Regions from separate parts of the Leisingera sp. M658 genome, predicted to be linked through region 2. Evidence: riboswitches for the same ligand, from Rfam matches in the RefSeq annotation. Region 2 holds a riboswitch; the other holds the start of a gene.
The links. Region 2 has a riboswitch for thiamine pyrophosphate ahead of thiC (phosphomethylpyrimidine synthase ThiC). Riboswitches for the same ligand answer to the same signal wherever they lie in the genome.
Positions count from the first base shown of each region.

Region 1 (15,651 bases), 1.3 Mb from region 2:
TGATGCGGCACTGACGATCCTGCCCCAAGGCCGGCCGCTGACCCGGATCATCGCAAGCTGCTTTGATGCGCATGTGCCTGAAGGGGTGCGCTACAGCCGGGCCTCTTGATCCAAAGGCCGGGCGCTCCCGCCTGTTCCGGTGCCTCTTTCCAGAGGCCCCTCACAGTTGGGCATGGCGCTGTGCTGTGGCACAGCGCGGCCTTTCCTATCAATGCAATTCGATTGCCGGCACCGGGGCTATGCGCCGTGCCCAGGCGCGGATTCAATTTAAGCGGGAATTGAACATCAAAACAGGAAAACCCGTTTAAGGCAGATTGGTCCTTGAACGGTTTCGCAACAGAAGGCGCAGCGCAGCTGCCGGGCCCAAGGCTGCCAAGGGGCTCCGGTGCAGCCGGGGCACCTGCGGGCGCGGGAGGACCCCTTATGCTCAGCAGTCAGCCGTCCTTGACCAGCCGGAATCCCAGGTAATCCGGCGGCAATCCGACTGCGCAGCCGCCAACACTGGCGTCGCGTATGAAGTCGATCACTACGGCCCGGTGGCGGCCGCCGGTAATGCGTGCGCTGCAATATGGATCGCCATATGCGAGGCTGCCATCTTTGCGCAACTCGCCGTTCTGCATGCAGCCGGCAGTCCATTCCCAGATGTTGCCGCCTAGACCGCTGAGGCCGTGGCTGTTGGTTCCGGGTTCGCTTTTGGGATCCTGTGCAGGCCCTGGCAGGCCGCGCAGTGTCACCCCGCGGGCGTATTGGCGCAGCCAACGCTGGGCCGGGTCGGTGCTATCCGTCTCAACCGAAGCGTCGCCAAAGATTTCAGCTGCAGCCAGCTGCCATTCCGCCTCATCCGGCAGCCGCCACGGCTGGCCGGTCTTCTTTGAATGCCATTGCGCGTAGGCGGTGGCGTCATGCCAGCTGACGTGTGTTTGCGGCCGGCTGCCATCCGCCGGGTTTGCATCTGCCCGCTTGCAGCCGCCGTCCGCCACGCAGGCGGCATATTCGGCATGAGAGACCTGATGTTTCATGATCTCGAATGCTGCCACTTGCCGCATCTGTTCCGGCGGCACCACGCTTTTGCCACCTTGGTGGAAATTGCCGATCGGCCGGTAACGGATTGTCGCTGCGGCAATGACGGCGGTTTCGACCTGCGTCGCCGGTTCCGGGGCGTAAAGCCAAAGACCGGGAATGCCGATCGCGGCGGCCAGGGCAGCGGTGATGAGTTCGAATTTCATGGGTATGCTCCCAAGAAAACAAAAAATGGGCGGCCGCATAATGCAGCCGCCCTCGAGAGGTCACACCAGTCCCAAGCTTAGGAGCCGGAGTACTCGGTCGGGGCGACCACCTGTTCCATCAGGTCGTTATTCCATTCGCCTTCGACCACCACGTGCGCGGTTGCGCCAAGGTTCACCGCCTCGATCAAGTTGTGGTTCACATAGGCGTAGACGCCCGGTTGCAGGAATTCATAGAGCGCAGCCCCGGCGGAGCCGCCGCGGATGAACCAGGTTTCCAGGTCGCGGTCCGGCACGTTGTTGAACTTGCCGGCCTCCCAGACCAGATCGCCGTGGCCGCCGATCAGGTGCGGGCGGCTGTCGCGGTTGGCTTGGCTGTGGATGAACAGCACTTTCTCGCCCTGTTTGGCCTTCAGCGCGGTTTCACCGGTCAGCGCACCAACTGCGCCGTTGAACACCACGTGGCTGGGGATAAGCCCGTTCATGACCTCAAGGGTATCAGGGTAGCTTTCGCCTACATCCTCGTACCGCAGGTAGTCGCCGTTATCGTCCTTTGGAATGTAAAACTCGTTTTCCCCAATATAGTAGACGCGGTCGTATCTGACTGGATCGCCATTATGGTCTGAAAGCCCGTTTCGCGGCAGAACCATGATTGAGCCGGCCATGCCTGCAACGACGTGCCATGGGATCATCGGACCGCCCGGCGCACAGTGATAGACAAAGGTGCCGGGGCGGGTGGCCTTAAACCGCAGCACGGTCTTCTCTCCTGGGTTGATCAGGGTCAGCGCGCCGCCGCCCAGGGCGCCGGTGGCCGCATGGAAGTCGATATTATGCTGCAGCATGTTTTCCGGCGGGTTGATCAGGGTCAGCTCAACATAATCGCCCTCGTGCACCACCATCATCGGCCCTGGAATGGAGCCGTTGAAAGTCATGCCTTGCAGATAGGCCCCTTGATCAATCTCAATCTCCTTCTCGACGATCTTCATCTCGAATTCGATAATGCGCGGCGCACCTGGTGCCACCTGCTCGTGCTCATGCACGAAGGGCGGGGCAACCAGTTCGCGCTTGATACGCTGCAGGCTGGACAGGTCCGCCGGTGCAGCGGCCTCGTGGACAGTGGTGCCTTCAGCCTTGGCGGCTTTGGCAAGTACGGGCAGCGCTGCTACACCGGCTGCTCCCATCAATGCGGCTCTGCGGGTCAGCATAGTGTTCTCCTTTTTGTGTCCCATGTGCCGTGTTGAGGAGACTCTAGCGCTGGGCGCGTTTGGACTGGTTGCTCTTGATCAACCTTTGATAAGATTATTCGATGCCAAGATAAGTGGATTTTAAGATGCAGCAATTCCTGCCGGGGCTTTGCCATAGTGTTGCAGGCAACTTCCGCAAATAAACCGCCTGGCCTTGGCGGAAATTGCCGTGCGGAGGCACAGAACTGCCGGCAAGTTTAATTGTTAAGCCCGGTTTAACGCGCCGCCTGTTATCCCGGGGATGGGTGAAAATAGTGGTGGTGGATATGAGCGCACAAAGCAATGTGGCGCCCATTATCATCAAGAAGAAAAAATCAGGTGGTGGCGATGGCCATCACGGTGGCGCGTGGAAAGTGGCTTATGCCGACTTCGTGACCGCGATGATGGCCTTCTTTATGCTGATGTGGCTGCTGAACGCGACGACGGAAAAACAACGCAAGGGTCTGGCGGATTACTTCTCGCCGTCAATTCCGCTAAGCCGGGTTTCCGGCGGCGGCAATGGTGCGTTTCAGGGTGACAGCATGTTCACCGAAGAAATTCAGCCGCAATCAGGCACCGGGGCAACGGACATTAACCCGATGGATGCCCAGCAGGCGCAAGGGGATACCGGAGTCGAGACCGACGAGAAGCGCGAGGAAGAAGACTCCAAGTTCCGCGCTATAGAAGAACAATTGTCTGGACGTGGCGGCGAGAGCATGGTGACGGTTGCGATGGCCCGCCACATTGTGACCCGGGTCACTGACGAAGGCCTGATTATCGAGCTTTTTGCAACAGAAGACATGCCGTTGTTCAAAGAGGATGCGGCTGAGCCTACGCCGTTGTTCCGGGATCTGGTCAGGATGATTGCCCGGGTGTCGGAAAATGTTACCAGCAATGTAGCCATCGGTGGCCACATCAGGTCCCATCCTGTTGTGCTGGCAAAGAATCCGGTTTGGGAGCTGTCCCATGACAGAGCCGACAAAACACGGACGCTGCTCGAATCAGGCGGACTGGCAACAGGCCGGATTCACCGGGTGACCGGCCATGCCGACCGCAAGCTGGCGGTCGGAAACCCGATGGCAGCCCGCAATGACCGGATCGAAATCATCCTTTTACGAGATTAAGTCACTGAAAACATTGCGGCAGGCGGCTAGCAGATAAGTCATATTTCATCTGTTAGCCGCCCGTTAATCGCTCCTGCGCTAGCTGTTGCATCCAGAATGATTAGATGCAGCAGAAAGGCGCGCTATGACCATTTCTTCGTCGCTGAACGCGGGTGTTTCAGGATTGAGCGCCAACGCCAGCCGGTTGGCTTCCATTTCCGATAACATCGCCAATTCCTCGACCCGCGGGTACAAACGGGTTGAAACAGATTTCCATTCCATGGTTTTGTCGAATTCAGGAGGCACCTATTCGGCTGGTGGTGTCCGCACCACCAATGTGCGCCTGATCGATGAGCGCGGCCCGCTGGTATCGACCAACAATGCCACTGATCTTGCAGTGCGCGGTCGTGGAATGCTGCCTGTGGCTTCAATTACCGAAGTGGAGGCGGGCGGAAGCCCGTCTATGATGCTAACGACCACAGGCTCTTTCCGCACAGATTCGAACGGGTATCTTTCAACCGAATCCGGTTTGGTGCTGATGGGTTGGCCCGCGCTTGCAGATGGCAGCGTTCCGGATGCAGCACGTGATACAGACGATGCCCTTGAACCGATCCATGTTGACCTGAACCGCCTGTCGGCAGAACCCACTACGGAGATCAGTCTGACAGCCAACCTGCCTGCTGATGAAACCGACGTCGGGGCATCAGGCGACCCGTTTGAGCAGGTAGTCCTGTATTACGACAATATGGGCAACGCTGAAGAGCTGACAATTACCTACACACCGAATGTTGCGACTCTGCCGGCAACGTCTGGCACCAATGAATGGACGATGGAAATCGTGGATTCCGCAACAGGGGCGGCTAATATCGGGGAATACACGCTTACCTTCGATGACAGCAGCACCACGGGCGGTTCTCTGGCGAGCGTGGCAACTGTTACAGGCGGTGCATACGATGGCGCCGCGGGATCGGTGACTGTTAACCTTGCAGGCGGACCGGTTGAGATTAACATTGGCGCCATCGGCGGCAACACCGGTATGAGCCAGCTCGGTGATGAATTCGTTCCAGGCACAACTGAAAAAGACGGTAACCCCGTTGGTTCCTTTGTCTCGGTTGAGATCAACGAGAGCGGTGAAGTCATAGCAGAGTATGACTCCGGCGATACCAAAGTCATATACAAAGTGCCGCTGGCAGATGTTTCCAACGTCAACGGCATGCGGGCTCTGGATTCGCAAACTTACATGCCGACTGACGAATCCGGGGATTTCTACCTCTGGGATGCCGGCGACGGGCCGACGGGTGAAATTCTCGGTTATGCCCAGGAAGAATCCGCTGTGGATGTGGCGACCGAACTGACGGATATGATCCAGACCCAGCGCGCCTATTCGTCAAATGCCAAGGTCATTCAGACGGTTGACGAAATGCTGCAGGAAACCACCAACATCAAGCGCTAATGCGCTTGATGCCCCCTGACATTGGCTTCACGAAAGCAGGCTGAACATGTCTATTTATTCCGCCCTGAACAGCGCGATGAGCGGGCTGACCGCGGCCAGCCGGTCCTCTCAAGTGGTTTCGGAAAACCTGGCCAACGCTCTGACACCTGGTTACTCGCGCCGGGTGTTGGACCTGAACAGCCCTGGAGCGGGTGTACCCGGTGTCCGGGTCGGGCATGTTCAGCGCATCAACGACCCGGTTCTGATCACTAACCGCAGAGTTGCTGAGGCAGACTACGGCGCGTCCAGGATCCAGTCAGATTTCTACGGCAGGATGTCCGACCTGGTTGGCACAGTTGACGACGAGATGTCACTGGCTTCGCACCTATCGGATTTCGAGTCTTCATTGATTGAGGCGGTCTCTCGCCCGGATTCACAGCCCAGGCTGAATGATTTGGCCGTGAAGGCAAATTCGCTGGCCGACACGATTTCCCGCACTGCTGAAGGGTTGCGGGATCTTAGGATCAATGCGGACAATGCGATCGGCTCTCAGGTTGAAACCGTGAACCAGGCGCTGAAGGAAATCGAAAAACTGAATGCCCGCATTATGGTCGTCGAAGCCGGTGGCATGGATGCAGTGGCGATGCATGACCAGCGGGATCAACTGGTTGATCAGGTTAACGAGATCATTCCAGTCAATGTTGTCCGGCGCGGTAATGGCCAATTGACGCTATACTCAACCGGCGGGGTTATGCTGTTGGATGGAAAGGCGTCCGAGCTGAGCTTTACTCCGTCGCGGGATATCCTTCCGCACATGACACTGGGCAATGCATTGATTTCCGGCCTTGAGGTCAATGGCAAGGTGATTGACACCAGCCCGGACGGGCCACTTCGGGGTGGCATGCTTACAGCCCAGTTCGAAATCCGGGATGTAACAGCGGTGGAAGCGCAAGAGGATCTTGACACAATGGCCGCCGATCTGATCGAGCGGTTTCAGGATCCTGCACTGGATGCCACCATTGGCGTCGCCGACGCCGGCATCTTCACGGATGATGGCGGTTTCTATGACCCGGCAAACTTCGTCGGTATCTCTAACCGCATTGAATTGAATGATCTGGTGGCCTTGGACGGCACTGGAGAAACATGGCGGTTCCGCGACGGCCTATATGCAGCGGGTCAAGGCGATCCAGGTGATTCCAGCTTGCTGCAGGCATACTCTGACACGTTGAACACCACCCGGACGGTATCTTCTGTCGGGCTGGGCACGGCGAACATGACAGCCTCGACGCTGAGTGCAAACCTGTTGTCGCGGTTCGCCCAGGACAATGAAACAGCGTCACGCGCATCAACCTTTGCGGCGGCCAGTTTCAACGAATTGAGTCAAGCGGAACTGGGGCTCGGCGTTGATACGGATGCTGAATTGCAGAACCTGTTGCTGGTGGAAAAGTACTACCAGGCCAATGCCCGGGTGATCAGCGTTGTCGACGAACTTATGGATACACTATTGAGGATCTGACGCATGATTTTGAATTCCTATGGTGATATGGCGCAGCACCTCTTTCTCCGCAGCCGCAATGCGGAATTGCAGCAGAAAATAACCACGCTCTCCGAAGAGTTTGCTACCGGAAAATCGTCCAACCTGACCGAGCGGCTGGGCGGCGACTATACCTATCTGGCGGATCTCGAAAGCACCTTGAACCGGCTCGACAGCTATACTGTCACCAATAGAGAAGTGCAGCTGTTTGCCACCACAACACAAAGCAGCCTCGACAAGTTCCAGAGCCAGGTGCAAGCGATGCGGAATGACATCCTGACGCTGTCGTCCGCTATTGACGTGGACAATGCTGAGCAATTCGGAAGTCAAGCCAAGCAAAGAATATCTAGTGCAATTAATCTTTTGAATGCCTCCGTTGGCGGGCGGGCAGTCTTTGCGGGCACTGCAACGGATACTACGCCGCTCAATGACACCGGCACCCTTATGAGTTCCATCCTCACTGAGGTCTCCGGACTGACGACAAGCAATGACATCATTCAAGCCGTGAAGGACTGGTTTGATGATCCAGCTGGCTTCGACACTGTCATGTACAGCGGTTCCACCACTTCGCTGCAGCCTGTCACCGTGGGCGAGGGTGAACAGGTTACACTGGGCATCCGCGCTGATGACGACAACCTCAAACATGCGTTGCAAAGTTACGTCATTACAGCTTTGGCAGATGAACCCAGTCTTGGTTTGACGGACGATGTAAAAGTCGACATTGTCCGCCAAGCCAGCAGCGAACTTACGGATAGCGTGGACAAACTGATCCAGTTGCAAGCGGATGTCGGCTTTATCGAAGGACAGCTTGAAGCGGTGAACACCCGCAACGAGGCTTCGAAAACCAGCCTGAGCATTGTCAAAAACAACCTGGTGTCAGCTGATCCCTATGAAACCTATACACGGCTGGAAGAAGCACAAACGCAGCTTGAAGGTCTTTATACAATCACTTCGCGCAGTTCGCAGCTCTCATTGTTGAACTATCTCTGATGCTGGTATTTCTTCGCCTCTTTTTCACTTGCCTGTTCCTGCTGCCCGCAGTGGCGCAGGCAAATACCATCCGTCTCAAGGACCTGGTCGAATTTGATGGCGTCCGGGGCAACGATCTGGTCGGTTACGGCCTGGTCGTCGGCTTGGACGGCACCGGTGACGGGCTGCGGAATTCGCCGTTTACCGAAGAAATCATGTCCAACATACTGGAGCGGCTTGGTGTCAATGTGACCGGTGAGCAGTTCCGGCCAAAAAACGTTGCTGCGGTCTTTGTAACGGCCACACTGCCGCCTTTTGCCCGGGTTGGAAGCACCATTGATGTAACAGTGTCAGCTATCGGTGATTCCAAGAGTCTCTTGGGCGGCACCCTGATCATGACGCCGCTCAATGCTGCGGACGGGCAGATTTATGCCGTCTCCCAAGGTACAATCCTGGCGGGTGGAGCGGTTGCCGAAGGCAACGCGGCCACGGTAACCCAAGGGGTGCCAACGGCCGGTGTGATCCCTTCGGGCGCCCGGGTCGAACGTGAGATCGGCTTTGATCTGTCCTCTCTTAGCTCCATGCGTCTGGCCCTGCGGGAGCCGGATTTCACCACTGCCGGCCGGATTGAACGGGCGATCAACGATGAGTTTGGCCGCAACGTTGCCCTGATGCGGGATTCCGGAACTGTCGAGATCGATATCAAGCGAACAAATACTCGCTCGACGGCTCACGCCGTAGGCCGGATCGAGAACATCCTGGTTGAACCTCAGCGCAAGGCGCGGGTTGTGGTGGATCAGCGTTCCGGTACGATCGTGATGGGCAGCGATGTGCGGATTTCCCGTGTTGCTGTGGCTCAAGGAAACCTCACTTTGCGGATCGAAGAGACACCGCTGGTGGTGCAACCCAATCCCTTCGCAAATGGCGAAACGGTTGTTGTTCCGCGCACAGGTGCAGCTATTGAGGAAGAAGAGGGCGTCCAACTTGCCGAAGTGCCGGAGACGACTTCGCTGTCCGAAGTCGTGGCAGGTTTGAATGCCTTGGGCGTGTCGCCGCGGGACATGATCGATATCCTCAAAAGCCTGAAAGCGGCCGGCGCATTGCATGCAGAATTTGTCGTCCGTTAGGCTAGTTAAAGCAGACTAGCGAAGAGCCCTGGCTTTGCTTGCAACAGCCAGGGCTTTTTTGTGTATCGCGACATGCCGGCGGGACGTAGAATGTTTAACAATCCCGCATACTCATGCACGGTTTCGCTTGGGCGGGGATGTTCTCGCATCCGCTCGAATTTCGCAGCCCGCGCAACTTGAAAGTTGCAAGAACTATATACTGGGTTCTGGCCTTGTCTTCTTGGCGCCGCAGAAGGCGAGGTTAGTTGTGATGATAACAAGGTGCTGCTCCTGACCTTCTCCCCAGAAATGTCCGCGTTTCTACGCTAGCCTGTTCTCCACCCGAGGAGACAGACAATGCGGAAAAGCCGATTCAGCGAAGAGCAGATCATTGGCACCCCGAAGGAACCCCAAGTCGGCATTGGGGCCAAGGAATTGTGCCGCAAGCACGGCATCCACTGCCCGGCAGGGCATTGCGCAGCAATGTCCCGAGAGGGGCGATGGCACGTGCTACAAACGGCGCTCGAAGGATGACGGCATGGAGGTGTCTGACACGGTCCTAAACTATTGGGTGCAGAAGGGCTTTGGAGAAAAAGGATATCTGTCGCCTGGTCACGAGGCTCGTTCTCTGCCGGTGGAGGTCGATGGCATCCCGGCCCCGCCAGCGACGGCTGAGCGGAGCAGTCATTTATGCATCGCTCAGCATTGGTCGCAAAGGGCTCCTTCGACGTCTTCGCCGCAGCTTCGAGGAAGGGCCGCTTTTCATATTGGGTCAGAAAAACATGACGTTCGGGTCAGGCTTGAATGACGTGATTTTCTTGTTTCCTGAGGTTTTGATGCCAAAAGAGTCAAAGTTTCGTGGCGTTCCACAATTCAAGCGATCAAGCTGTATCCCGGCACAGAGTTGGCCGGCGGAATCTTCTTGCCATTGAACACCGCCTTTACCGGGCCTGAAGTGGCCTATTTCGTGGGCGAAGCGTCTCTGCGCGTGGTGGTTTGCGATCCGGCGCGAATGGGGAAGATCAGCGCTATTGCAGATGAGGCGCGGGTGTTGACTCTGGATGCCGGAGGGCAGGGATCTTTGCGCAACCTGGCGGATGTTCAGCCCGGTTTTGACCCTGTTGCCCGCGAATCCGGCGATCTGGCCGCGTTTCTTTACACCTCCGGCACCATCGGGCGCTCCAAAGGCGCGATGCTGAGCAGCGGCAACCTGGCATCCACTTCCCTCACTCTGCGGGAGGACCTGCCGCGCAACACCATGGGCATGGTGCAGAAGAAAGCCCTGCGCGAGGCATACGCAGGGCTGTTTGTCTGAACAACGCAGGACGCCGCCCGTGCCGCAAGCGGCACAGGTGTTCAGTTCTGATACGCCGCAGTGCGCGCCTCTTCCTCGCGCCATTCCCGCACCGCCTGCACCAGGATCTGGTAGGCGGAGCTTAGGAACAGCCCGCCCATGATGCCGGCCACAATCAGGTCCGGCCAGCCGGTGGCGGTTCCCCAGACACCCAGCGCCGCGATCATCACCGCCACATTGCCGATCGCATCATTGCGCGAGCACAGCCAGACAGAGCGCACATTGGCGTCGCCATCCTTGTAGCGTGCCAGCAGCATGACCGAGATCAGATTGGCGGCCAGCGCCATGAAGCCGATCACACCCATGATCTGTGCCTGCGGCACTCCGACATAAAACACCTGATAAACGGTGGAGCCAAACACCCAGGCACCCATCAGTAGAAGGCTGATGCCTTTGCCAAGCGCCGCCAGCGCCCGGGTGCGCAGGGTAGCGCCGATCACCGCCAGCGAAATGCCATAGGTCAGCGCGTCGCCCAGAAAGTCCAGCGCGTCCGCCTTCAGCGCTTGGCTGCCCGACAGCTGGCCCGCGCTCATTTCCACCGCAAACATGCCGGCGTTTATGACGATTACCAGCCAAAGCCTGCGTTTATAGTCTGCCGAGACCCCGTCAAAACGGGCGTTGTGATTGCAGCAGCCTGCCATTGCTCTTGTCCTCATTCCTGATTCGAGATCAATGTAGGGCCTCTAGTCACTAGAGCTTCAAGAGGTTCCGCAGATGTTTTCCATCGGTCAGCTGTCCAAGACCACCGGCGTAAAGGTTCCCACCATCCGCTATTACGAGGAGATCGGCCTGCTGCCGCAGCCCGGTCGCAATGCCGGCAATCAGCGCCGCTACGGGGAGGACGGAATGAACGCGCTGGGTTTTATCAAACATGCTCGCGACCTCGGTTTCCCGCTGGAAGATATCAAGTCTTTGATGGGACTGGACGGGAATCTTGGAGATGACTGCGCCGAAGCCGACCGCATTGCCCGCAGTCAGCTGGCCAATGTTCAAGACCGGATCCGCAAGCTGGAGCAGCTGGCGGCGGAACTGGAGCGGATCAGCCATCTTTGCGACGGCGGCAATGGCGGCTGCTGCAAGGTGCTGACGGCTCTCGGTGACCACAGCCAATGCTCGGGCGATCACAGCTGAGAGTGCTTTCCCAGCTGTGTTGCCGGGAAACTCCTTGTTAGAGCCGCATACTCAGCCGATCCTGCCCTGGTTCACACCAATCTGGCCACGGTGCAACAGCAGGTGGTCCAGGATCACGCAGGCCATCATCGCCTCGGCCACGGGTACGGCGCGGATGCCGACGCAAGGGTCGTGGCGGCCCTTGGTGATGACCTCCACTGCAGAGCCGTCCTTGCGGATCGACTGGCGCGGAGTAAGGATCGAGGAGGTCGGTTTCACCGCAAAACGCACCACCACATTCTGACCGGTGGAAATCCCGCCCAGAATGCCGCCGGCGTGGTTTGAGGAATACTCCGGCCCGTTTTCGCCCATGAAAATCTCATCAGCGTTTTCCGAGCCCTTCAGCCGGGCGGCGTTCATGCCTTCGCCGATCTCTACGCCTTTAACAGCGTTGATTGACATCATTGCTGCCGCCAGATCGGTGTCCAGCTTGCCATAAACCGGCGCGCCGATGCCTGCGGGGACATTGCGCGCGACAACTTCGACAACGGCGCCCACCGAGTCATGCGCCTTGCGCAGACCTTGCAGGTAATCTTCCCACTCCTGCACCGCGCCGGCATCGGGGATCCAGAAATCATTCTGCTCGATCGCATCCCAGTCGAACCGGCTGCGGTCGATCTCCAGCTCACCCATTTGGGTCATATAGCCCTTGATCTCCAGCCCCGGCACCAGCGCCTTGATTGCTTCACGTGCAACACCGCCCGCAGCAACACGCGCCGCGGTTTCCCGCGCCGAGGAACGGCCGCCGCCGCGGTAGTCGCGGTTGCCGTATTTCTGGAAATAGGTGATGTCGGCATGGCCCGGACGGAAGGTCTGGGAAATCTCGCCGTAATCCTTGGACCGCTGGTCGGTGTTTTCGATCATCAGCTGAATCGGGGTGCCGGTGGACATGCCGTCGAACACGCCGGACAGGATCTTTACGGCGTCAGGCTCATTGCGCTGGGTGGTGTTCTTGTTCTGGCCGGGGCGGCGCTTGTCGAGCCACTGCTGCAGCATCTCCGGCTCCAGCGGCACATTCGGCGGACAGCCGTCGACGGTGGCGCCAAGCGCGGGCCCGTGGCTTTCGCCCCAGGTGGTGACGCGGAAGAGGTGTCCAAAGCTGTTCATCGACATGAGGCGCGGTCTCCTTTGCGGGACGTGCTTAGCGGGCAGGGGGCTGTGCCTCAAGCGGATTCCTCTGCGGCATAGAACCGAGGGGGCGCTGCCCCCGCCGCTTGGGGCGGCTCCCCCGGGATATTTTCAGCAAGAGGAAGAGATGGAAGTGGTTTTGTTTGGCCAAGACGCAGGTCCTGGCGGGCTTTGGCTTGTCTTTGCTGCGGCCCGGGCATAATGTCCGCGCGACCTCGGGGTGCGCAACAGCGCTGAGATGACACCCGTTGAACCTGAACCGGATCACACCGGCGGAGGGAAGGTACTGGACAGCCTCCACCCTTGCCCAACGCCGCAAAGGAGGATGGCTTGAAACATCTTGCATTTGCAGCGGGACTGCTTGGCGCCTCGGCAGCTTTTGCCGAAACGCCCGAACTCACCGTTTATACCTATGACAGCTTTGTTTCCGATTGGGGCCCGGGCCCGGCGGTGGAAAAGGCGTTTGAGGAGGTTTGCGGCTGCGACCTGAAACTGGTTGGCGCAGGCGATGGCGCGGCACTGCTGGCGCGGGTCAAGCTGGAGGGCGCACGCTCGGATGCCGATGTGGTTCTGGGCCTCGACACCAACCTGACCGCGGCGGCCAAGGAAACCGGCCTGTTTGCAGAGCATTCGGTCAGCGCCGACTATGCGCTGCCGGTTGCATGGAACGACGCGACCTTTGTGCCTTATGACTGGGGCTATTTTGCCTTTGTTCACAACGCCGATGCAGCGGCGCCGGCGGATTTCCCGTCGGATTTCAAGGCGCTGGCAACCAGCGACATGAAGATCGTGATCCAGGACCCGCGCTCCTCGACCCCCGGTCTGGGCCTGCTCCTGTGGGTGAAAGCCGCCTATGGCGATGAGGCTCCGGAAATCTGGAAGGGCCTCTCTGACAATGTTGTCACCGTGACCAAGGGCTGGTCCGAGGCCTATGGCATGTTCCTGGAAGGCGAGGCCGACATGGTGCTTTCCTACACCACCTCACCCGCCTACCACCTGATTGCTGAGGAAGACGGCTCCAAGGCGGCTGCCGCCTTTGACGAGGGTCATTACATGCAGGTGGAAGTTGCAGGCAAACTGGCAAACACCGATCAGCCTGAGCTGGCCGACCAGTTTCTGGAATTCATGGTATCCGACGCCTTTCAGTCGATCATTCCAACCACCAACTGGATGTACCCCGCAGTGACACCGGCTGCGGGTCTGCCGGAGGGTTTCGAGACGCTGATCGCGCCAGGCAAGTCCTTGCTGCTGAGCGAAACTGAAGCGGCAGAGGTGCGGGATGCAGCGCTTGGCGAATGGCTGGACGCGCTCAGCCAGTAGGCTCCGTTCCCGGAATCAGCGCGGCACTGCTTGTCGTCGCGCTGATCTTGGGAACCTTGGGTGCTGTGGCACTCAGGGCCGAGGCCGGAACCGGATTTGGTGCCAGCGACTGGGCGGCGTTGCGGTTCACGCTGACACAGGCCAGCCTGTCGGCGCTGCTGAGCGTTGGTCTGGCGATACCCGTGGCCCGCGCATTGGCGCGGCGGCGGTTTCTAGGGCGGGCATTGCTGATTGCCCTGCTTGGCGCCCCCTTCATTCTGCCGGTGATCGTTGCCATTCTGGGCCTTTTGGCGGTGTTTGGCCGGGCTGGCTGGCTGAGCAGCTTGTTCGGCCTGTTCGGGCTGGAGCCGGTGCAAATTTACGGCCTGCACGGCGTGGTCCTGGCACATGTCTTCTTCAACCTGCCGCTGGCGACCCGGCTGATCCTGCAGGGCTGGCAGGAAATCCCGGCTGAACGCTTCCGCTTGGCCGCGCAGTTGGATGCCGGTCCGCTGGCGATGTGGCGGCTGCTTGAGGGGCCGATGCTCCGGCGGGTGGCACCGGGTTCTTTGGCTGTCGTCTTTGCCATCTGCCTTTCCAGTTTTGCGGTTGCGCTGACTCTGGGCGGCGGCCCCAGGGCGACCACGATCGAGCTGGCCATCTATCAGGCGTTCCGCTTTGATTTCGATCTGGGCCGGGCTGCGCTCCTGTCGGGGCTGCAGCTGCTGCTGACTGGCACCGCTGCACTGGCAGCGCTGCGGGTGTCGGCGGGTGAGGGCTTTGGCGCCGGTCTTGACCGCGCGGTGCGGCGCTGGGACGGGCAGGGGGCGCTGGCGCGCGGCTTGGATGTTTTCTGGATTTTCCTGTCTGCGGCGTTCCTGCTGCTGCCTTTGGCCGCAATCGTGCTGGCGGGATTGCCGGGGCTGGCAGATTTAAAAAGTAGTGTCTGGCAGGCCGCGGGGAACTCCATACTGGTGGCTGCAATCAGCACTGTGATCCTTCTTGCGCTGGCCTTGCCGATGGCGGCTGCGGTTGCAGCTGGCCGGAACAGCCTGACCGAACTGTCGGGCATTCTTGGGCTTGCGGCCTCTCCATTGGTGATTGGCACCGGGCTGTTCATACTGATCTACCCCGTCGCAGACCCATTTGCCCTGGCGCTGCCGGTGACGGCGCTGGTCAATGCGGTGATGGCGCTGCCATTTGCCATGCGTATCCTGGTGCCGCGGGCGCGGGAAGTGCTGGGTCGCTATGGCCGGTTGTCGCTGTCGCTGGATATGCAGGGCTGGGCCTTTGTGCGCCGGGTCTTTCTGCCCCGGATGCGGGCGCAGACAGGGTTTGCCGCGGGCTTGACTGCGGCACTGTCGATGGGGGATCTGGGTGTGGTAACGCTGTTTGCCGATCCGGATTTCGCAACGCTGCCCTTGCAGATTTACCGGCTGATGGGGGCATACCGGATGGAGGCCGCAGCGGGTGCTGCACTGCTCCTGCTGATGCTGTCGATGGGTGCGTTTTGGATTTTGGACCGCGGAGGGCGCTGGCATGCTGAGGCTTGAGAATTGCCGGATCATGAACGGCGGCTATGTGGTGGAGGCGGATCTTGAGATTGCACCGGGTGCCTGCGTCGCGGTGATTGGTCCATCGGGTGCCGGTAAGTCCACGCTGGTGGAGGCAGTGGCCGGTTTCCTGCCAGTTACCCGTGGGCGCGTCTCTTGGAACGGCTCAGACCTGACCGGCAGGCCGCCGGGCAAGCGGCCGGTTGCCATGCTGTTTCAGGACGGCAACCTGTTTCCGCATCTGACCGTGGCGCAGAACGTCGGCTTGGGGCTGCATGCGAACCTGCGGCTCAATCAGATGGAGTGGCAAAAGATTGACGCAGCGCTGATCCGGGTTGGTCTTGGCGGCATGGGGGGGCGGAAACCTGCGGCTCTGTCCGGCGGGCAGCAAAGCCGGGTGGCCCTGGCGCGGGTACTGGTACAGGGCCGCGACATCCTGCTGCTGGATGAACCTTTTGCGGCACTTGGCCCGGCGCTGAAGGCTGAGATGCTGGATCTTGTGGCAGAGCTGGCGCGCGAAAGCGGTGCCACGGTGCTGATGGTCAGCCATGATCCGA
Region 1 covers NZ_CP083546.1:4,050,543-4,066,193, reverse strand. Annotated here, with positions in the region: gene hemN (oxygen-independent coproporphyrinogen III oxidase) at 1-109, shown strand, start outside; gene K3724_RS19820 (formylglycine-generating enzyme family protein) at 435-1,226, opposite strand; gene nirK (copper-containing nitrite reductase) at 1,304-2,428, opposite strand; gene K3724_RS19810 (flagellar motor protein MotB) at 2,734-3,570, shown strand; gene K3724_RS19805 (flagellar hook protein FlgE) at 3,695-5,002, shown strand; gene flgK (flagellar hook-associated protein FlgK) at 5,049-6,497, shown strand; gene K3724_RS19795 (flagellin) at 6,501-7,505, shown strand; gene K3724_RS19790 (flagellar basal body P-ring protein FlgI) at 7,505-8,611, shown strand; partial or broken gene K3724_RS19785 (hypothetical protein) at 8,948-9,143, shown strand; gene K3724_RS19780 (AMP-binding protein) at 9,495-9,905, shown strand; gene K3724_RS19775 (cation transporter) at 9,947-10,585, opposite strand; gene K3724_RS19770 (helix-turn-helix domain-containing protein) at 10,659-11,075, shown strand; gene aroC (chorismate synthase) at 11,127-12,227, opposite strand; TPP riboswitch at 12,449-12,540, shown strand; gene thiB (thiamine ABC transporter substrate binding subunit) at 12,573-13,562, shown strand; gene K3724_RS19755 (thiamine/thiamine pyrophosphate ABC transporter permease ThiP) at 13,538-15,094, shown strand; gene K3724_RS19750 (ATP-binding cassette domain-containing protein) at 15,081-15,651, shown strand, end outside.
Region 1: linked by a shared signal. The riboswitch ahead of thiB (thiamine ABC transporter substrate binding subunit) and the one ahead of thiC (phosphomethylpyrimidine synthase ThiC) in region 2 are both predicted to bind thiamine pyrophosphate.

Region 2 (15,651 bases):
GGCCAGGGCAGTTGCGAAATACCTGTCTCCAGCATGCCGGCGGCAATCAGCAGCATCACGCCCAGCGCCATCTGCCCGCGCAACGCAAAGACCACGCCGGCAGCGGCGCCCACTGCAAACAGCACCGCACTCATCATCGGGGTCCAGGAGAAACCCCAGGTGAAGGGCAGCACCGCCTGGTCCAGCCCGATCCGCAACGGCAGCAGCACGTAGAACAGCACGTTGTTCTTGAACGCTGTCAGCGCATCGGCATTGGCGGTGGTAAAGGACGAAAGCCCCCTGTCGACACTGTCCGCCACCGGGTTGAACAGCGTATAGGCGCCGGGCTGCTGAATATGGCCCCAAAACACGGCGCTGGCTGCTGCACCAACGGCCAGAATGCCCCAGGCAATGCGCGGATCGTGTTTGCCGCGCCGCTCTTCGGTCAGGGTGCCGCTCATCCGGTCGATCAGGATGGCAAAGACCACAATCACCGAACCGGCCAGCAGGCTTTGCCCGAACTGCGCCTTGCGCATGGTCAAAAGGACTTCCCAGCCGATATCGTCAAAGCCGCCGATTACCGCGGCGATAATCACCATCGACAGCGCCGCCATCAGGCATTGGTTGACACCGACCATGATTTGCTGCCCGGCCGAGGGGATCTCGCATTGAAACAGCTGCTGCAGCCGGGTGCCGCCGGCCATGATGGCGGCTTCCTTGATCTCCGGCTCGACCCGCTCCAGCCCTAAGAGCACATTGCGCGCCATCGGCGGCGCGGCATAGATGGCGGAGGCGATCAGGCCGACCACCGGGCCAAAGCCGAACAGCACCAGCAAGGGGGTGAGATAGGCAAATGTCGGCACCGTCTGCATGATGTCCAACAGCGCCTGCACCGGTTTGCGGACGCGCGGGTATTCATTGGCAAGAATGCCAATGCCGCCGCCGATGATCAGCGCCAGCGGTACTGAAACAGCAACCAGCGCCAGCGTGTTCATGCTTTCGGGCCAGTACCCCGACGCCAGCACAAACCCGAGACCCACAAGGGCCATCAGCGCCATCCGCATGCCGCCCAAGGTCCAGGCCAGCGCCGTGGTGGCGCAGATGACCAGTGGCCAGGGCGTGCTGCTCAGCACATAATTCGCCGCTTCCATCGGATAGAACATCAGCGCCGAAAAACCACGCGCAGTGGGTTTGATCAGCGCCAGCAGCCACTCCATCGCGGCGCCAACCCAATCGGTTGTTGGCAGCACCCAGGCGGCAGGGAATTTGACCAGCCATGGCAGGCTGCTTTCCAGCAGAAGGCACAGGGCACCCGCCGCCGCCGCGATCAGCGCCGCCACGGATCCTTTTGTCAGCACCGCCATTACCCCTGCTCCACCTGCAGCGCCGCCGCCAGGTCTGCCGGGTTCACGACGCCCACCACGTTGCCCTCTGGCGAGCGCACCGGCACCGGCTCGTACAGCTCCATGCAGCGCGCCAGGGCCGCGTCCAGCGTCATATCCTGGCGCAGGCCGGGATCATCGGCGCCATACGCCAGCCCCGCGCCGGCCTCCATAACCGAGGCCACACGGGCGTGCCGGCCCTTGGCCACATCCTTGGAGAACTCACGCACGTAATCATCCGCCGGGCGCAGAACGATATCTGCGGGCGTGCCGATCTGCACAATCCTGCCATCCCGCATGATGGCGATACGATCGGCCAGCTTCAGCGCTTCGTTGATGTCGTGGGTGATGAAAACGATAGTGGTTTTCAGCTTGGCCTGAATTTCCAGGAATTCATCCTGCAGCTGGCGCCGGATCAGCGGGTCAAGCGCCGAGAACGGCTCATCCAGGAACCAGACCGAGCAATCCGCCACCAATGAGCGGGCAATGCCGACGCGCTGGCGCTGGCCGCCGGACAGTTCGCGCGGATAGTGGTTTTCACGGCCGCGCAGGCCGACCAGTTCGATCACCTCTTCCGCTTTGGCCTGCCGTTGCTTTTTCTTCACCCCCTGCACCCGCAAGGGATAAGCAACATTCTCGGCCACTGTCATATGCGGAAACAGGCCAAAGTGCTGGAACACCATGCCCAGCTTCTTGCGTCGCAGTTCGATCAGCCGTTTGGGACTGGCTTCGACGATGTTTTCGCCGTCGATGCGGATTTCTCCGCCGGTTGCGTGCAGCAGATGCGAGATGCAGCGGATCAGAGTCGACTTGCCGGACCCCGACAGCCCCATGATCACAAACAGCTCGCCCTCCTTGACTTGGAAGGACACATTCTGCACCGCCGGGATCAGCCCCTTGCGGCGCAGCTCTCCGGCAGCGTCATGCGGCGAGTGATGGTTTGCCAGCACCTCTTTCAAGGCGCTGCCTGCGTCATTGCCAAACACCTGCCAGACATTCTGGCAGGTGATGGCCGGCGTGTTCGCGCCAGTTTCAGAGCCACTCACTGGGCGCGGCTCACTTGATGGCGGCGTCGACAACCGGGCGCCATTTGCCCTCGTTTTCGGCCATCCAGGCAGCGACAACTTCCTCGACCTTGCCGCCGTCCACATCGACCGCGCCCATCATCGGTTGCTGGTCTTCGACGGCCAGAGTGTAGTTCGACAGGATCTCATAGGCGGCGGGCCAGGTTTCTTCAGCCCCCGACCAGGCGGCCTTGAAGATGCGCGAGGGCGAGAAGTCGCAGTCGTTCACCGCATTCGGGTTCGGACCCCAGGCCGGATCAGAGAAACAGGCCTCCTCACCCGCAGGCAGGTCGACGAATTTCACGTCATAAGCCGACATCGCCCAATGCGGCTGCCAGAAGGTGACCAGCAGCGGTGTCTTGCGCTCGGTCGCGGCGCGCAGTTCGACAATCAATGCGGCTTCGGAGCCCGCAGGCACGGCCTTGAACGGCAGGTCCAGCCCGGTCATGCGGTCGGCGCCCGGCGTGCCCCAGTCGGCGGGGTAATCCACCAGGCGGCCATTAGGCAGGGTTTCCGCGGTGGCGAACTGCATCGCGCAGTCCTTCAGCGCTTCCCAGGCCGGCAGGCCGGGGCACAGCTCGGCCACATGGGCCGGATAGGCGATGCCTTCGCGCGCGTTCAGCTCCAGATCGCCAAGTTCAACAACAGTGCCCTCTTCGATCTTTTTGGCGTATTCATCCGAGACGTTCGAGGACCAGATTTCCAGCGTCGCGTGAATGTCGCCGTCTGCGATGGCCTGGAACTGGTTCATCATCCCGGCCGAGACAAATTCCACCTCATAGCCCGCGGCCTTCAGCATCCCGGCGGCGATATGGGTGGTCACATGCTGGCCAGTCCACTCATTGACCGCCAGCTTGATCGGTTTGCTGGTATCACCCAGATCGGCGGCCGAAGCAAAGCCCGCAGAAACCGTCATTGTTGCGGCGCCCAGCGCCAGCGCATATCCTTTGAAGTTCATTGTTCTACTCCCTGTCAGTGTTCTTGCGCCGCCGATTGTCCGGCTTGGCGCGTCCTTTTTGGAACCCGGCGGTTCATGGCGTCTGCCTGGCCTTGCGGCTGGTCTTGTCCTTGTCAGCAAGCACCCATGGTCCAAGTGTGGCCGGGGATAATGCAAGTATTGGAACATATTACGACTGTTTGTCGAGTGATTGCGGCATAAACTGTGAAAAATTTTGATTGACGATTCAAGTTTCTGTGCAATGGGACAAGTTCCGGAATCACCCTGCCCCGTGCGGCAAACGCCCGCACCCGGCATAGCGCGGCCCGGAGCCTGGCTTCAAGACCTGCCCCGCACACAAAAACAGCGCCCCCGCCTGAGGCGGGAGCGCCGAAATCGAAACCCGGACCCTGCGGGTCAGGACCGGCCTTTGCCAGTGGCTTCCTCGATAACGGGCATCCATTTGGCCCGGTTCACTGCAAGCCAGCCACGGGCGGCGCCCTGCGGAGTTTCCCCCCGGACATCCACCAGGCCGATCAGCGGCTGCTGGTCCCAGATGCTCAGCTGATAGTTCTTCAGGATCTCATGGGCGGCCGGCCAGCGGTCCTTCAGGCCCGGCCAGCTCGCCTTCATCACGCCGCCGCGGGCAAAATCGCAATCGCCGGTGGCCTTGGGGTTCGGCCCCCAGGAGGGATCGGTGTAACAGGCCGGTTCCGGCTTGGGCAGGCGCACAAACTGCAGCGCGTAGGAAGACATCGCCCAATGCGGCGCCCAGAAGGTGGAGATCACCGGGCGTTTTTCCTTGTAGGCTTTCTGAAACTCCTCGATCATCGCCGCCTCGGATTCAGCCGCAACCACGTCAAACGGCAGATCCAGCGCCCGGATCCGGTCCGCCCCGGGCGAGCCCCATGAGGCCGGGTAAGCCAGGTAAATGCCGCGCTTGCCCTTGCCGTCCTTGGAGAAGATGCCCGCACAATCGCGCAGGGCTTCCCAGTTGGGCAGGCCCGGGCACATCTGCGCCACATAAGGCGGGAACACCACGCCGTTGCGGGCATCCAGGCCCAAGTCGCCCAGCTCCTCCACACGGCCTTCATCGCGGGCCGCAAAGTAATCCGCCGGGGTGCTGCTGGTCCAGATTTCCACCATTGCATGCACGTCGCCGCTGGCGATGTCGTCATACATGGTGCCCTGATCGGCTTCGACGTATTCGACGGAATAGCCCGCTTCCTCCAGCATGCCGCCGGCGATATAGGTCGACAGATGCTGGCCGGTCCAGTTGTTCAGGGACAGCCGGATCGGTGTTCCGCTATCCCCCATGTCAGCGGCTTCGGCGGCCCCCGAAACCGCCAGCGCCGCCAAAGCGGCGGCAAACGCTTTGAATTTCATTGGCGTCACTCCCGTACTGCCAGTATTTCCACGTTCCGCGCCCCCGGGCACGGCTCTGGTTCCGGCATAGCAGGCGGGAGTTGACAAAGATTAACGCACCGCTGGAAGCGGCGGTCTTATGGCAGGGAAAAAATCTAAAACTTGCCTCAAGTGCGGACTGCGCACGCCAGCCGCCCTGACCGGTCAGCCGGTCTTGCGCGCCACCAGCAGGACCGGATCATAGGTCAGCGGCAGTTTGCCGCCACAGCCGAAACGCTGCCGGTAAGCACCTTCAAAGTCCTGCAGCCGCCTGCGGCTCCAGCTTTGCTGGGCGTGGCCGTTGACACCGGTCCGGCGCAGGTGCTTCAGCAGCTCCAGCGCGGTATCGAATTCCAGCACGGCAGGGCACTGTTTGATGGCCAGAATCTCCAGATCTTGCGGCAGCACGGACGGCCACTCCCCGGCATCCAGATAACTGGGCGCCGCGGCGGATGACCCCAGCGCCGCCAGCTCGCGGAACTGGCCCCGGCCAAAGCCGGACAGCGCCAGCCAGCCGCCGGGTTTCAGCCGCGCCGCCAGCCGGGCGGTCAAGGCCGGCAGATCCGGGATCCACTGCACGGTCGAGGCTGAGGCGATCAGGTCCAGCTGCTGCGGCAGCGGCAGGGTCTCAACCGGGCCGGCCTCAAACCGGGACTGCGCCGGGGCTGCGCTGCCCAATGCCTGCAGCACCTGCGCCGCCTCCGGCACCAGGTCATTCAGCAACAGGCTGCCGGCCGTGAACCGCTGCAGCAGGTGCCGGGTCAGATGACCGGTGCCGCAGCCGAATTCCAATACCGCCCCAAACCGGCGGGGCGCGCCCTGCGCTTGCAGCAGCCCTGCAAGCTGCGCCGCAATATCCGCCTGCACAGAGGCGGTGCAGTGATAGCTGTTCAGCCCGCGGCGGAAGCTTTGTCGCACGCGGGTCTGATCCAGCTGAGGCGGCAGCGTATCTTTCACTGGAACAGCTCCTCCCAGTGCGAGAAGCGGCCAAAGGGGGCGTGCGGCGCGTCGATCTGTGTCACGTTCTGCCCCGCCCAGGCGCGTGCCAGATTGGCGGGCGGAAAGATCTTGTCGCCGGAGCTGATCCAGACCTTGTCAAAGCGCATTTGCGGCGCGTCGCCGCGCTGCTCTACCGCCAGCAGCTCAGCCCGGCGCGCCGGCACATCCAGCGCTTCGGCTTCTTGCGGGGCACCGAATACACGGGTCAGAAAGCCTTGGTAGCTTTCCAGGCTCAGCGTTTCCATTGTTCTGCGGAAGACCGCAGGCGGAATACCGGCGCCGCGGTTCACCGGCTGCAGGCTGCCGTTCACTGCCGCCTTGCGCTGGAACGGGTCGGGACGCTCCTGCTGCCAATGGGCATAAGCCGCCACGCCAAAGGACCAGGCCAAGACGCTGACCCGGCTGTAACCGGACAGATCCGGCAGCTCTGCGTTCAGATCGGTATAGTCGCCGGCAAACAGGATGTCCTGCGGACCGTCCAGATGCCAGAACACCTCCGGCCCCACAGCCCAGCCGCCGAAAACCACGATGGCCTCGGCTGCATTGTTCTGTTTGAGCCAGCGGAACTCCATTGCTCAGAGCTCCCGCGCCAGCCGCAGCATGCCTGCGGTGATCTGGCTCAGCTGATCCGGGGACGTGATGAAGGGTGGCATGGTATAGATGTTCTTGCCGAAGGGGCGCAGGAACACGCCCATATCATGGGCACGGGCGTGCGCCTCATCTGCGGAGACGGGTTGTTTCATCTCGATGACGCCAATGGCGCCCAGAACCCGCACATCCGCCACATTGGGCAGCTCGCGCGCCGGTGCCAGTTCAGACTGCAGCTGCTCTGCAATCCCCGAGACAGTTCCGCGCCAGTCCTGCCCGGTCAGCAGATCCAGCGAGGCCTTGGCCGCAGCGCAGGCCAGCGGATTGGCCATATAGGTCGGCCCATGCATGAAGATGCCCGGGTTTCCGCCACCCACACCCTCGGCGACGCGGTCGTTCGTCATGGTGCAGGCAAAGGAGATATGGCCGCCGGTCAGCCCCTTGCCGAGACAGATGATATCCGGCTGAGCGGTGCAGAAACCGGTGGCAAACAGCGCGCCGGTGCGGCCGAAACCAGTGGCGATCTCGTCGAAAATCAGCAGGATACCCAGCTCATCGCACAGCGCACGCGCCTGGTTCAGGTATTCCGGGTGGTAGAAATACATGCCGCCAGTGCCCTGCACCACGGGTTCCAGGATAAAGGCGGCGACCTTCCGCACGTTGGCTTCCAGCAAGGCCCGCAACTCGCCCAGACCGTTCTGCGCCGGGTCATCGATCCACTCCTCATGAATGCGGATCGGCGGGCGGGAGACGAAATGCTGCACGCTCAGTGCGCCCTGGAACAGGTGGTGCATGCCGGTGTCCGGGTCGCAGACGCTCATCGCCTTCCAGGTATCGCCGTGATAGCCAGAGCGGATGGTGGCAAACTCCTTGCGCTCTGGCTGGCCGATGGCGTGCTGGTACTGCACCGCCATCTTCATCGCTACCTCGACCGAGACCGAACCGCTGTCGCAATAGAAGATCCGCGTCAGACTTTCGGGGGTGATCTCCAGCAGCTTGCGGCCCAGGTCGATGGCCGGATCGTGGGTCAGCCCGCCGAACATCACATGCGGCAGGGTGTCGAGCTGGGCGTGAATGGCCGATGTGATCGCCGGGTTCCTGTGGCCGTGCATCATGCACCACCAGGACGACATCGCGTCGATCAGCCGGGTGCCGTCGTCGAGCGTGATGTGGACGCCCTCGCTTTCCTTGACCACAAAGGTCGGGCCGGGTTTGGCGACATTGGTGTAAGGGTGCCAGAGGTGCTGCTGGTCGAACTCCAGCTGGGTGAGGCCGGATGTACTCATGCCAATGCCTCCCTGATCAGATCCACGTTGATGCTTTCGGCAAAGGTTTCTTTGAGCGCCGTTCTGGTCCGGTCGATAGACCGGGCCGCGCCCGACCCTCCCCCCGGGAGGGCGCTTCGCACCCGCCCAGGCTCGGGCGCGTCCCTCAGATCTTCAATGATGGGGAGCCGCCCCAAATGCGCCACTTTGCCGAATTGGCAAATGGTTTCCACCACCTCCGGCTCGGCGTCACCTATGAAGGCCACGCCCACCACCTCACAGCCTGCATCGCGCAGGGCCTTCAGCGACAGGAGGGTGTGGTTGATCGTGCCCAGCTGCGTCCGCGCGCACAGGATCACCGGCGCGCCCCAGCGGGCAAACAGGTCGAGATACAGCACCTTGCGGTTCAAGGGCACCATCAGCCCGCCGGCCCCCTCGGCCACCAGCACGCCGTCGGCTTCGGGCAAGTCCAGCGTATCCGGGTCGATCTTCACGCCCTCGGCCTCCGCCGACAGATGCGGCGAGGCAGGCAGTTGCAGCAGATACCCCTCGGGCAGCGCCGGGCGGCCTGACAGGCGTGCGACGGTCTGGCTGTCGGTCTCCTCCTCCAGCCCGGATTGCACCGGCTTCCAATAGGTCGCACCCAGCGCCTGCACCAGGCCAGCCGAAAAAATGGTCTTGCCGATGCCGGTATCGGTTCCCGTGACGATCAGCGCGCTCATGGCCTTGTCTCCATTTCCCGGGCGAGGTTTTCGAACATTCGGGTGATGATCTGTGCCCCCGTGTTCAACGTGATCGACAGCCGCAGCCGCGAGGTGCCGCGGGGCACCGTTGGCGGGCGGATGCCGCGAATGTCATAGCCCTGCGCCTGCATGGCAGAGGCCAGCGCCATGGTGCGTTTGTCGTCACCGATCACCACCGGCAGGATCTGGCTGTGATAGCCCTCCAGACCGCAGATGCGTTTGGCCTCTGCTTGCGCATGGGTGATCCCCTGCCACGCCTGTTCGCGGCGGCCCGTGTTCTGTTGCAGCTCAGCCAGGGCCGCCCGTACCAGTGCGGCGTTCAACGGTGAGGGCGCGGTGGCAAAGATGAACCCGCGCGCCTTGTTGATCAGTGTCTCGATCAGCACCCGCTGACCGCAGATGAGCGCACCAGAGGCCCCCAACGCCTTGCCGCAGGTGTGCAGGGATAAGACATTTGGCCGGTGCGCAATGCCGTGTGCCAGCCCGCGGCCCAGATCGCCGAACACGCCTGTGGAATGCGCCTCATCCACCACCAGCACCGCGCCGTCCGCATCACACAGCGCCATTAGCGCATCCAGCGGCGCCAGGTCGCCGTCCATTGAATAGACCGCCTCAACCGCGATCCAGACCTGTCCGGTGCCACCTGTCGAGCGCCAGTCCGCCAGCACCCGCGAAGCGTCTTCCACGTCGCCATGGGCAAAACTGCGGGTCTCTGCCCGACCCAGCCGCATCCCGTCATGGGTGCTGGCATGGATCAGCGCATCATAGAGCACCAAATCGCCCTGCTGCGGCAGGGTCGAGAAGATCGCCTGATTGGCGGTGAAGCCGCCGCCCATGAACAGCGCTGCCTCGGCGCCGATAAACGCCGCGGCCTCTGCCTCCAGCAACTGATGTTCTGCGTCATTGCCGCGCAGCAGGCGCGAACCGCCTGCCCCGACCGGCACGCCGCGCGCCAGCGCATCGGTGGCAGCGGCGCGCAGCACATCGCTGCCCGCCAGCCCAAGATAGTCGTTAGAGGCAAAATCATGCCCGTCCCGCGGCATCAGCTGCCGGTAGCGCCCGCGATTGCGCAGCGCTTCCAGCGATGTCTCATGCCTCGGGAAGGCGCCCGCCATCAGCGGCTGCCGTCACATCCCGCCGCCATGGCGGTGATGCCCAGACGGTCGAACAGCTGCTGGTCCTTGTCCTCTTCCGGGTTGTCGGCGGTCAGCAGCGTGTCACCCACAAAGATCGAGTTGGCCCCGGCGAAGAAGCACATTGCCTGCATCTCGTCCGACATATCGGTGCGGCCTGCGGACAGGCGCACGTGGGATTTCGGCATCAGGATGCGGGCCAGTGCGACGGAGCGGACAAATTCGATCGGGTCCAGCTTTTCGACATTGGCCAGCGGCGTGTCGGCAATCGGGATCAGCATGTTCACCGGCACCGAGTCGGGATGCACCTCCAGCGTTGCCAGCGCCAGCATCATGTCGATACGGTCGAGCTGCTGCTCGCCCATGCCGACAATACCGCCGGAGCACACTTTGATGCCCGCCTCGCGCACCCGGTTCAGGGTGTCGATCCGGTCGGCAAAGGTGCGGGTGGTGATGATCTCGGAGTAATACCGCTCGGAGGTGTCGATATTGTGGTTGTAATAATCCAGCCCCGCATCGCGCAGGCGAAACACCTGGTCTTCCTCCAGCATGCCGAGGGTCATGCAGGTCTCCATGCCGAGATCCTTGACGCCCTGCACCATGGCTTCCAGTGCGGCCATGTCGCGGTCCTTAGGCGAGCGCCAGGCGGCCCCCATGCAATAGCGCGTCGCGCCGCCTTCCTTGGCTTTCCTGGCCTCGGCGATCACCCGCTGCACTTCGATCAGCTTGGAGGCTGACAGCTGCGCGCCGTTACGCGCCGACTGCGAGCAATAGGCGCAATCCTCGGCGCAGCCGCCGGTCTTGATGCTGAGAAGCTTGGATTTCTGCACCTGATTGGGGTCGAAATACTGCCGGTGCACCGTGTGCGCCTGAAACAGCAAGTCCATGAAAGGCTTGTTGTAAATCGCTTCCGCTTCTTCGCGGGTCCAGTCGGTGCGGATGGGTGCAGCGTCCAGCATGCTGTCTCCTGTTCTCGTATACCAGTTGGCCATACGCGGATGGCGTTGCGGGTTTTTATAGATAATTTCACCACCCCCGATCAAGCATCAAAGCTGCGCTGCAGCGATTTGACCCGCTTTTGCGTCCTTAACGCCAGTATCAAACTGATATTAATGCCAAAAAATAATCTACAAAGATTTCGGTTGACGCGCGCCCTGTGCCTCCCCTACCCCTAAAGCCACGCAGGGGAGTCCCGCCCAAGGGACTGAGAGGCGTCATGGTGCGGGGCAACCCGGACCGGCGGCGCGACCCTTTGAACCTGACCCAGTTGATACTGGCGTAGGAAGCAAGGACGCGCCTTTTGTCCCCGTGTCCCCGCGGGGACAGCCGTTTGAAACAGGCGCATTCCGGTAAAGCAGGCCTCTTTGCCTGCCGGTTTCCCAGCCAAAACTCATCTGGTGTCTTTTCTAAGTTTTCGGCTTTGAGGAGCACCAAAATGAACGTCCCCAACCCCAAGATCACCACAGGCGCCCTGCCCGCGTCGCGCAAGATCTATGTCGCAGGCGAAGTCCACAAGGACATCCGCGTGCCGATGCGCGAAATCGCCACCCACCCCACCGCAGGCGAAGCACCGCTGCCAGTCTATGACAGCTCCGGCCCCTACACCGACCCGGATGTTCTGACCGACATCCGCCAGGGCCTGCCGCAGCTGCGCCGCCAGTGGATAGAGGCGCGCGGCGACGTCGAAGAATACACCGGCCGCGATGTGACCCCCGCCGACAACGGCTTTGTCGCGGGCGACCGGCTGACGCCTGAATTCCCGGTGAAACCCGCCCCACTGCGGGCCAAGGACGGCAAGGCGGTGACTCAGCTGGCCTATGCCCGCGCCGGGATCATAACGCCCGAGATGGAATTTATCGCCATCCGCGAAAACCAGCTGCGCGAATTGTCCCCCTGCCACCGCGATGGCAACGACTTTGGCGCCAATATCCCCGATTACGTGACGCCGGAGTTTGTCCGCGATGAGATCGCCGCCGGCCGCGCCATCATCCCCGCGAACATCAACCACCCCGAGATCGAGCCGATGATCATCGGGCGCAATTTCCTGGTCAAGATCAACGCCAATATGGGCACCTCTGCCGTCACCTCCTCGATGGAGGAAGAGGTCGACAAACTGGTCTGGTCGATCCGCTGGGGCGCCGACACGGTGATGGACCTGTCGACGGGACGCAACATCCACAACACCCGCGAATGGATCGTGCGCAACTCGCCGGTTCCGATCGGCACTGTGCCGATCTATCAGGCGCTGGAGAAGGTGAACGGCATCGCCGAAGACCTGACCTGGGAAGTGTTCCGCGACACCCTGATTGAGCAGGCAGAGCAAGGCGTGGATTACTTCACCATCCATGCGGGCGTGCGCCTGCACATGGTGCCGATGACCGTTGAGCGGGTGACAGGGATTGTGTCGCGCGGCGGCTCGATCATGGCCAAGTGGTGCCTGCATCACCACAAGGAGTCGTTCCTGTACGAGCATTTCGAGGAAATCTGCGACATCTGCCGCCAGTATGATGTGAGCTTCTCGCTGGGCGACGGCTTGCGCCCCGGCTCCATCGCCGATGCCAATGACGCCGCACAGTTTGCCGAGCTGGAGACCCTGGGCGAGCTGACCAAGATCGCCTGGGCCAAGGATTGCCAGGTGATGATCGAAGGCCCGGGCCATGTCGCCATGCACAAGATCAAGGAGAACATGGACAAGCAGCTGGAGTGCTGCCACGAGGCACCGTTCTACACGCTTGGGCCGCTGACCACCGATATCGCGCCGGGCTATGACCACATCACATCCGGCATCGGCGCGGCGATGATCGGCTGGTTCGGCTGCGCGATGCTGTGCTACGTAACGCCAAAGGAACACCTGGGTCTGCCCGACCGCGACGACGTCAAGGTGGGCGTGATCACCTATAAGATCGCCGCCCATGCGGCTGACCTCGCCAAGGGTCTGCCGGGTGCGCAGCGCCGCGATGATGCGCTGTCACGCGCGCGGTTCGAATTCCGCTGGGAAGATCAGTTCAACCTGTCGCTGGACCCGGACACCGCGCGCGAGTTCCACGACCAGACCTTGCCCAAGCAGGCGCATAAGGTGGCGCATTTCTGCTCCATGTGCGGGCCGAAGTTCTGCTCGATGCGGATCAGCCACGACATCCGCGCCGAGGCGCAGAAGGAAGGCATGGAGGCGATGGCCGCCAAGTTCCGCGAAGGCGGCGAGCTGTATGTGCCCGCGCCCGAGAAGGTGGAACCTGCGGAATGATCACCATCGCAGGCGCAGGCCTTGCCGGCCTCGCCTGCGCCTATGAGCTGGCGCAGCGCGGAGCCAAGGTCACGGTCTACGAACGGGGAAAGACCCCCGGAGACAGCAGCGTCGCACGCTTTGCGGGCGGCATGCTGGCACCCTGGTGCGAACGCGAAAGCGCCGAGGAGCAAGTGGTAACTCTTGGCAGCCGCGCCTTCGGCTGGTGGGCCAGGGTCACACCGGTGCACAGGCGCGGCACGCTGGTGGTGGCGCCGGCCCGCGACCGGGCAGAGCTTACCCGTTTTGCCCGCCGCACCACAGGCCACCGGGGGGTGGACAGGGCCGAGATCACGGGACTGGAACCCGCGCTGGAGGGGCGGTTTTCGCAAGGGCTGTTCTTTGAGGGGGAGGCGCATCTGGATCCGCGCCGCGCCTTACGGGACCTCAGCGCCAAGGTACAGGCGATGGGGGTGGACATCCGCTATGGCACGCCTGCCCCTGCCACTACCCCTGCCGGTGTCACGCTGGATTGCACCGGCATGGCGGCATCCCTGCCCAGCCTGCGCCCTGTGCGCGGCGAGATGGCGATCCTGCATTGCCCGGAGGTGCAGATCGACCGTACCCTGCGGTTGCTGCACCCGCGGATGCCGCTGTATCTGGTGCCCCGCGGGGACGGGCATTTCATGATCGGCGGCACCATGATCGAAAGCTCCTCGGACCGGGCCATCACCCTGCGCTCGCTGAGCGAGTTGCTGAGTGCCGCCTTTACCCTGCACCCCGCATTCGCCGAGGCCAGCGTAGTGGAAACCGGCGCAGGGCTGCGCCCGGCCTATCCCGACAACCTGCCGCGGCTGATCGAACAGGACGGCACGCTCTACCTCAACGGGCTTTACCGCCACGGCTTTCTGCTGGCGCCCGCGATGGCGCAGCAAGCCGCGGACCAACTGCTACCGGAGACCACAGATGAAAATCATCGTGAACGCCAGACCGCATGACGTATCCGCAACCGACCTCCAGTCTGCGCTGCATGAGCTGGGCTTTGCCTGCTCCTCGGTTGCGACCGCGCTGAACGGCCGGTTTGTGGCCCGCAGCAACCGGGAGGACGTACAGCTGACTGAGGGCGACCACCTGGAAGTCCTGGCACCGATGCAAGGAGGCTGAAATGGAATTCTACGGAACAGATATCACCTCGCGGCTGCTGCTGGGCACCGCGCAATATCCCTCACCCGCCGTGCTGGCAGAGGCAGTGAAATCCAGCGGCACCGGGATCATCACCGTCAGCTTGCGCCGTGAAACTGCTGATGGCTCGGGCGCCGGCTTTTGGGAGACATTGCGCGAAACCGGCTGCCGGATCCTGCCCAATACTGCCGGCTGCCATTCGGTGCAGGAGGCGGTGACCACGGCGCATATGGCGCGGGAGTTGTTCGGCACCCCATGGATCAAGCTGGAAGTGATCGGCCATTCCGACACACTGCAGCCGGATGTGTTCGGGCTGGTCGAGGCGGCGCGGATCCTGAGCGATGAGGGCTTTCAGGTCTTTCCCTACACCACCGATGATCTGGTGGTGGGCGAGCGGCTGCTGGCGGCGGGCTGCGAGGTTCTGATGCCCTGGGGGGCGCCGATCGGGTCCGGCCAGGGATTGCGCAACCCGGATGCCTTGCGGGCGATGCGGGCGCATTTCCCCCGCGTGCCGCTGATTGTGGACGCCGGCATCGGGCGGCCCTCGGATGCCGCACAGGCGATGGAGTTGGGCATGGATGCTGTGCTGCTGAATACTGCCGTGGCCAAGGCCGGCGACCCGGCAGCGATGGCCGCGGCCATGGCACTGGCAATTGAGGCCGGGCGCGCGGGCTATGAGGCCGACCCGATGGAGCGGCGCGACATGGCGGTGCCCTCAACCCCTGTACTTGGCTTGGCGGAGTTTGCCTGATGGAACGTTTCTACCTGATCACGGGCCACGTCGGCCGGCTGGAACTGCTGGTGCCCCAAGGGGCCAAGCTGGTGCAACTGCGCATCAAGGACGCGCCTGAGACTGAGGTACGGCGCCAGATTGCCCGGGCGCGGGATTTCTGCGCAGTGCATGACGCGCAGCTGGTGGTGAATGACTATTGGCAGGCGGCGCTGGATCTGAACTGCAACTTTGTGCACCTCGGCCAGGAGGACATGGACACGGCGGATTTCGCTGCGCTGCGCCGCAAGGGCGTCCGCTTTGGCCTGTCCACCCATGACGAAAGCGAGCTGGAGCGCGCGCTGTCGTTCGGGCCGGAATATGTGGCGCTGGGGCCGGTCTATCCGACGCTGCTGAAGAAGATGAAATGGGACCCGCAGGGGTTGGAGCGGGTGACGCGCTGGAAACAGATGGCCGGGGATACGCCGCTGGTCGCGATTGGCGGGCTGACGCCCGAGCGGCTGCCCGGGGTGTTTGCTGCCGGTGCGGACAGCGCTGCGGTGGTGACCGACATCCAACTGGCTGATGACCCCGAAGCGCGCACCCGCGAATGGGTGGCGGCCTGCCGGGTCAAGGAGGCAGCATGAGCCGCTATGCCCGCCAGACGGTCCTGCCGGAGGTCGGTGCTGAGGGGCAGGAACGGCTGGCCCGGTCGCATGTTCTGGTTGCGGGTGCCGGCGGTCTCGGCTGTCCGGTGCTGCAGTATCTCGGCGGCGCAGGTGTGGGGTGCATCACCGTGATGGACAGCGACAGGGTGGAAGAAAGCAACCTGCACCGGCAGGTTCTTTATACTATGGGCGACCTTGGCCAGCCCAAGGCAGTGGCCGCCCGGCGGCACTTGCTGGCGGCCAATCCGTCTCTGCACGTGACAGCGCGGGTTGAAAACCTGGATGCGGCCAATGCTGCCGCGATGGTGGCTGCGGCTGATCTGGTGGTGGATGCGGCGGATAGTTTTGCGGTGTCCTATATCCTGTCGGATGCAT
Region 2 covers NZ_CP083546.1:2,775,327-2,790,977, forward strand. Annotated here, with positions in the region: gene K3724_RS13815 (proline/glycine betaine ABC transporter permease) at 1-1,343, opposite strand, end outside; gene K3724_RS13820 (glycine betaine/L-proline ABC transporter ATP-binding protein) at 1,343-2,407, opposite strand; gene K3724_RS13825 (ABC transporter substrate-binding protein) at 2,418-3,383, opposite strand; gene K3724_RS13830 (ABC transporter substrate-binding protein) at 3,780-4,748, opposite strand; gene bioC (malonyl-ACP O-methyltransferase BioC) at 4,932-5,723, opposite strand; gene K3724_RS13840 (pimeloyl-ACP methyl esterase BioG family protein) at 5,720-6,337, opposite strand; gene bioA (adenosylmethionine--8-amino-7-oxononanoate transaminase) at 6,341-7,639, opposite strand; gene bioD (dethiobiotin synthase) at 7,636-8,340, opposite strand; gene K3724_RS13855 (8-amino-7-oxononanoate synthase) at 8,337-9,476, opposite strand; gene bioB (biotin synthase BioB) at 9,476-10,453, opposite strand; TPP riboswitch at 10,668-10,796, shown strand; gene thiC (phosphomethylpyrimidine synthase ThiC) at 10,930-12,738, shown strand; gene K3724_RS13870 (FAD-dependent oxidoreductase) at 12,735-13,715, shown strand; gene thiS (sulfur carrier protein ThiS) at 13,684-13,881, shown strand; gene K3724_RS13880 (thiazole synthase) at 13,883-14,650, shown strand; gene K3724_RS13885 (thiamine phosphate synthase) at 14,650-15,255, shown strand; gene K3724_RS13890 (ThiF family adenylyltransferase) at 15,252-15,651, shown strand, end outside.